2 regions of the Latilactobacillus sp. VITA-14 genome follow, and region 1 is predicted to be linked to the other one. Evidence: predicted binding sites of a transcription regulator. Region 1 holds the regulator's gene; the other holds the start of a gene.
What was found. The regulator HrcA, encoded in region 1, represses chaperone genes, less so after heat shock. The targets are predictions, from matches to a motif close to TTAGCACTCNNNNNNNNNGAGTGCTAA.

Region 1 (3,428 bases):
AGCAATAACCCGGTAACGGTGGAGATTAACTTATTAGATTTCAATGGCGATATTTACGGTGAACAAGTGAAAGTGGATTGGTATCACTACTTACGCGGCGAAGTGAAGTTTGACTCCGCGGAAGCCTTGATTGACCAACTCCACCAAGACGAAGCCGATACCCGAACTTATTTTGAGAAATTAGAGGCACAACATTAATGGCAGGCGCTTATATTCACATCCCATTTTGCGAGCATATTTGTTACTACTGCGATTTCAATAAGGTTTTCATTGAAGGTCAACCGGTCGATGATTATGTCAATATGTTGATTCGCGAGTTTCAATTAGTGATGGCAGAATCCCCAGACGAACCAATTGATACGATCTATGTCGGTGGGGGGACACCAACTACTTTATCACCAGCACAACTCCAACGTTTAATCGATGGGATTCATCAATACTTACCTTATGAGGGTGGTGAGTTTACGTTTGAAGCCAATCCTAATGACTTACAAGATACTGAAAAATTGCAAGTTCTGAAGGACAACGGCGTCAACCGGTTAAGTATTGGCGTGCAGTCGTTTAATGATCAGATTTTAAAACAGATCGGGCGGATTCACCGAAGTGCGGATGTTTATCGGGCAATCGATAACGCGCGCAAGGTCGGCTTCGAAAATATGAGTATCGATTTGATTTTCCGCTTACCACAACAAAGTGAAGCGGATTTCATGGATAGTTTGAATAAGGCAATTGAACTCGACTTACCGCATTATTCGACGTACTCATTGATTCTCGAACGCAAAACAATCTTCTATAACTTGATGCGCCAAGGCAAGTTGCATTTACCATCGCAAGATGTTGAAGCACATATGTATCAAGCCGCGATTGATAGTTTCAAGCGGGCTGGCTTAGATCAATATGAAATCAGTAATTTTGCCAAGCCAGGCTTTCAATCTGCGCATAATCTAACTTACTGGCGCAATGAAAAGTATTTTGGCTTTGGTGCCGGTGCTTACGGCTATTTAGGTAAGGATCGTTACCATAACTTCGGCCCAATTCAACAATACCTAGAACCCTTAAAAGAAAATAAGGTGCCAGTCATTGAACGCCATGTTCTGCCACTGACCGAACAAATGGAGGAAGAACTCTTCCTCGGGTTACGGACGATGCAAGGCGTATCCATCAGTCATTTTCAAGATAAATTCAATTATCCATTACAAAATGTTTACGGCGAAACAGTTGCCACCCAAATTGCAAAGGGCTACCTCAAACAAGAAGGCGATTGGTTAAGACTAACTGAATCAGGTAAGTTCTTAGGCAATGAAGTCTTCCAAGAGTTTCTGCTAGATAGTTATTGAGTGCGTTCAAACCGAGGGATATTCTGAGCATTCGCCTTGTGTCGCTAGGCACAGGAATATGGTTTGAAAAGCACGTTATAAATATTCCACTTCATAAAGCGAGTCTCTTCCATCTAAGAAGCGGCTCGTTTTTTATTTTGTCCTTTGGTCCAGTAAGGCCCTCCGTCTAAGGACCGATTTTCAGTAAATCCGTAAAAAAGCCGGTGCGTTTCTTGACTTTATTTGACGTTCTTGCTATATTAATAATTGTAATTAGCACTCATGATATTCAAGTGCTAAAAAGAGGTGATGACATGCTGACCGAAAGGCAATTAATGATTTTGAAAGAAATTATTCGTCTTTTTACAGAGAGTGGTCAGCCAGTGGGTTCTAAGAAGTTAATGGCAGAATTGCCGGTACACGTTAGTTCTGCAACAATTCGTAATGATATGGCTGATTTGGAAAGTGTCGGTTTAATTGAGAAGACGCATTCGTCATCTGGACGGGTACCGTCGATGCAAGGCTATCGCTACTATCTAGACCATCTCATGCAACCAGCAACCCTCAATCCGGTTGATGTGGCAACGGTCCAACAATCATTTGGACAGCACTATCATAAGATTGATGAAATCGTCTCACAATCGGCTAATATCTTATCGAACCTAACGAGCTATACAGCAATCGCGTTAGGACCGGAAGTGGCTGAGATTCGGTTAACTGGTTTTCGTCTAGTACCGTTGAGTAATCACCAAGTGATGGCGATTATCGTGACGAGTGCAGGGACAGTTGATAATCAGGTATTTACCATTCCACAAGCGATTTCGGGTGATGAACTCGAAAAAGCCATTCGAATCATTAATGATCACCTAATTGGCTTACCGTTAACCGTGGTTAGTCAGAAGTTAAAGACGGATGTACCGGCGCTATTAGCCCAGTACATGGCTTCTCCGACCGGCTTTTTAGACATCTTCGACGATGTTTTGAAAAAGGCGAGTCAAGAGCGCTTATTTGTTGGCGGTCAGATGAACTTGTTGAATTTTTCAGAGTTCTCCGATGTCACCCAGCTGAAGTCGTTGTATAACATGATTAATCGTTCAGATGATTTAGCCAAGTTGCTAGATTTGTCCCCTGGAGGCGCCAATAGCCAAGTTCAGGTTCGCCTGGGCACCGAGATGGCCAACGATCTGTTGAAACATTATAGTCTAATGACTGTTAATTATGACGTTGGTGAACACGGACAGGGAGTCATTGCACTACTGGGCCCCACTAGCATGCCCTATTCGCGGATGATTGGGTTACTCGATTTATTCCGTGAAGAGTTAGCGAAGAAATTAATTGATTATTATGCGAATTTCGATGATGATCAATCTTAAAAGGAGCGTGTTTGTTTGACCAAGCAAGAAAAGGCTGAGAAACAAGAAAAGCCAGTAGCAGAAATGCCAGAAACAGAAACACCTAAAGAAGAAACGCCATTTGAACCTGAATTAGAAGCAGATGAAGTGATCGAAGATGCTGCACCTGACGAAGATGCAGCTAAGCCAGATTTAGCGGCTCAACTTGCTGAACTCCAAAAGAAATACGATGATTTAGAAGATAGTTTCTTACGGTCACAAGCTGAAATTAAAAACATTCAAACCCGTCATCAAAAAGAACAAGCTAGCTTGTTAAAATATGATGGGCAATCACTTGCAAAAGATGTCTTACCCGTTTTGGATAATCTAGAACGTGCGTTGGCAACTGAAGCAACTGATGATAGTGCTGAGAGTCTTAAAAAGGGTGTTCAAATGACATACGATCATATGAAACATGCTTTAGAAGATCATGGCGTTAAGGAAATTGAGGCGCAAGGACAAGCCTTTGATCCGACCATTCATCAGGCCGTGCAAACGGTCGCTGTTGATGGTGATCAAAAAGCGGATACTGTTGTACAAGTCTTCCAAAAAGGCTACTACTTGAAGGACCGCGTCTTAAGACCAGCAATGGTCGTTGTTGCACAATAAATTAAACTAAAAATCTAAAAAAAGAGGGTATTTTTTATGAGTAAAGTAATCGGTATTGACTTAGGGACAACCAACTCAGCTGTTGCCGTATTAGAAGGCGGACAACCAAAAA
Region 2 (3,428 bases), on a different contig from region 1:
TGCAATTGTGAATACAGTGTTAACAACGATTACGTTAACGGTAATGAAAATGCCTAATATTCCGAGTTTAGCCATCATGATTTTCCTATTGTCGATGGTACCGGTCGCAGGAGTCATCGTTTCATGTATCCCATTGTGCATTATCGCCTTTTCAATCGGCGGAATTCAGTATGTGGTTTATATATTGGTGATGATTTTAGTCATTCATGCCCTAGAAGCATATGTTTTGAATCCGCGATTTATGTCGAGTAAAACACAGCTGCCGATTTTCTTTACGTTTGTTGTTTTATTTGTAGCAGAACGTTTCTTAGGAACTTGGGGGTTAATTATTGGATTACCAATCTTTACGTTCTTTTTAGATGTACTAGGTGTGAAGACCATTCAAAAATCGGGTAAAAAACAAAAAAAAGCGGCTAATTGACGCGGTTAGAATCCGCAACAAGGGTGGCCAATTGGTTAAGGTCGATTTGCAATTCGATAGCAACAATAAATAATGCTTTTAGTGATGGGGCGCGCCTTTTTCCCACCGGAAGATCATTGAGCTACTAATCTTGGTATTATATTTTGCGCTGAGTAGATCGGCGAGCTGTTGCATTGTTAGATTCTTAGCAGTTCGCTTATCGTGTAGTAATTGTCCGAACATTTAGCACTGTCCTTTATCACGCGTTTGACTTATAAGTCTAATTATATGACAAATGACGTCAATAAGTGAACACTTGGGACTAAAGTTTTTAATTGACAAAGTTCTTACATTATCGTAATATTCCTAATGTGGAACGGGATTGATAACGTTTCTTGGGGTGCTGAATGTGGCAGAAAAATTATTTGTTCTATCAGGTTATTTAAAGAGTCATGATTTGAAACAGCAAGTTGTTGCTGATGTATTGGGCAAAACATTAACGACGGCTAATCGTAAGATTAGAGGGAAGATTCCATTTACCGTCAAAGAAATTCAATTACTACATGACCGATTGGGAATTCCAATCGACGTGTTTTTTAAAGAATAGTTCCTAATCAGGAACTACGTAATCAGTTTTAAATGAACCAAATAAAAATAACCCTGTCGACTGAAAATCGTCGACAGGGTTATTTTTATTGGCTATTTTGCTTTAAGGAGTTCTAATTTACCTTGAACAATCATTTCGCAAAGATCAGGATAACTGATACCAAGCACTTCTGCTTCTTGTGGAATTAATGAAAGTGGCGTCATCCCAGGTAATGTATTTCCTTCGATCACGTGTAAGCCATTTTCAGGACTCCAGAAGAAGTCGATGCGGGCGTAGTTCGTTAAGCCAAGTGCTTGCATAGCATCAAGTGCCATTTGTTTCATGGCTTCGTGCACATCATCAGGTAAATCGTTTGGTGGTGTGACAAATTGAGTGGTATTTCCAGTCACGAATTTGTGCTCAAAGTCATACCAACCGTCATTAACGACGATTTCGATGGCAGGTAATGGTTGACCATTAATCACGCCAAGTGAGAATTCGCGACCTTTAATGAATTCTTCGATTAAAGCTTCGCGGTCGAAACGAAGCGCATCTTCGACAGCTGGTTGTAACTCAGCTTCGTTGTGCACGATATGTGTCCCAACACTTGAGCCACCGTTACTTGGTTTTACCACGACAGGGTACTCAAATGGGATTTCTGGCATGGGTTGGTCGCGATAAGCAGCGACAAACCGAGCAGTTGGAATTTGGTTATATAATAAGATTTCCTTTGAAACCTTTTTACTCATTGTAATACCTGCTGCGAGTGTGTCACTACCGGTATAAGGAATTCCAAAGAGATCGAGAACCGCTTGGACTTTACCGTCTTCGCCATCGCCACCATGAAGTGCGAGGAAGACAATATCAGCAGTTTTACAAATCTCTAAGACATTCGGGCCAAAGAGTTGTGTTGAACCATCAGTACGTAATGCGTTGATGGCGTCGTCTGTTAAAACTTCGTCGCTGATGTCGTAATCTTTTTCAACAGGTGTTGAAGAATAAAGATCATCGATTGATGCGACGTCGTGCAAATCATTTCCTAAGAAAAGATCAACGAAAGCAACGTCATGGCCTTTCGTTTGTAATGCATTGGTAATTTTGTGTCCAGACGTTAATGAAACGTTACGTTCGGTACTACGCCCGCCCGCTAAGACAACAATTTTCATATGAACCTACCTCCGAATATTTTTGGAACCTTAAGTATAGCACAAAACCATATTAGGCGGGTATCAAAAAGCTGAAAAATCAGTGGTCTAGTTTAAAAATTGGCACTTAACAACGTCGAGTGCTAATTACTTGCATTTCATAATTAACGGACTAGAATAGAGTTGTAAAGATTAAGAAAGGAAGTTTTAGAGATGGCAAACGAATTAATGAATGGTCGTCAAAATTGGCTAGATAATTTTGGTGGAGATGATTGGTTCAAGAATTTCGGTCAGCAATTATTGGCAATATCGCCTGAAACGGACAACTTACTCAAAACAGATGTTAAAGAGACCGATAAGGATTACCAATTAGCGGTTGATTTACCAGGACTGGACAAGAAAGATATTCACGTGGATTATCAAGATAATACATTGAAGATTAGTGCTAAACGTGATAGTTTCGCTGATCATAGTGACAGTCAAGGCAATATCGTTCAAAGCGAACGGCATTATGGGCGCTTTAGCCGGCAATTCTACCTACCTGGTGTCAACCGGGATCAAATCGATGCGCAATATCAAGATGGCGTCTTACAATTGATGCTACCGAAGTTAAGTGAATCAGACCAACCAACGAACCCAATTGAAATTCGTTAATTAAAAAAGCGGCACCAACCATAAAATGGTTGGTGCCGCTTTTTGAGTTATAGAAAAAGAGAGGCGTAAAACAATATGAGACCCGCTACAAGAGTACAACATTTAAATTTGATGAGTAAGGCAATCTGCCGCTGTTGAATCGGTAAATCGAGTGGGAGTATGACGACTTTTAATTCATTTTTAGGATGCACTTGTAGATAGGCTTTCCAAAAAGTATGCTGTGCTTGAAAAGTCGGCAACTTAAGGTAGAGAAACGCGATAAAAATGAATGCACTCCCCAAAAGACGGATTGCAATGTTCAGGGCATCTAGATAGAGCGCTGTTAGACAGCCACCGATTGATAAAAAGAATAAAAGGACTAACCAAGATGTTAAAGGAACAGCTTGCTTGTAAAAGGATGCGTTGAAATAAGCTTGTTTCATTGATTGTTGCACTTTGTAAGCTTGGTCATCCGTGTCAGGATATTGGTCCAAGAAATTTTGCTTGAGTGTTGGCTTTAGCATATTGAGACGCACGATAAAATAAGATGAACTGATAGCTAACAGGCAACCAATAACAGTGAGAAAAAAGGCTTGATTTGGGGACAAAATAATACCTCCTAATAATAAATAATTGTAGTATGGTAGATTGTAAAATTAATCCG

Region 2: ACF1X7_RS07565 (Hsp20/alpha crystallin family protein) is a predicted target of HrcA. The motif match lies at 2,252-2,278, and genes of this name have one in related genera.

What each region holds. Positions count from the first base shown of each region.
Region 1 covers NZ_JBJKTM010000001.1:40,636-44,063, reverse strand. The annotation lists gene ribF (riboflavin biosynthesis protein RibF) at 1-198, shown strand, start outside; gene hemW (radical SAM family heme chaperone HemW) at 198-1,337, shown strand; gene hrcA (heat-inducible transcriptional repressor HrcA) at 1,631-2,689, shown strand; gene grpE (nucleotide exchange factor GrpE) at 2,705-3,316, shown strand; gene dnaK (molecular chaperone DnaK) at 3,353-3,428, shown strand, end outside.
Region 2 covers NZ_JBJKTM010000017.1:122-3,549, reverse strand. The annotation lists gene ACF1X7_RS07580 (AI-2E family transporter) at 1-421, shown strand, start outside; gene ACF1X7_RS07575 (helix-turn-helix domain-containing protein) at 810-1,007, shown strand; gene ACF1X7_RS07570 (D-alanine--D-alanine ligase) at 1,100-2,152, opposite strand; gene ACF1X7_RS07565 (Hsp20/alpha crystallin family protein) at 2,345-2,785, shown strand; gene ACF1X7_RS07560 (hypothetical protein) at 2,833-3,372, opposite strand.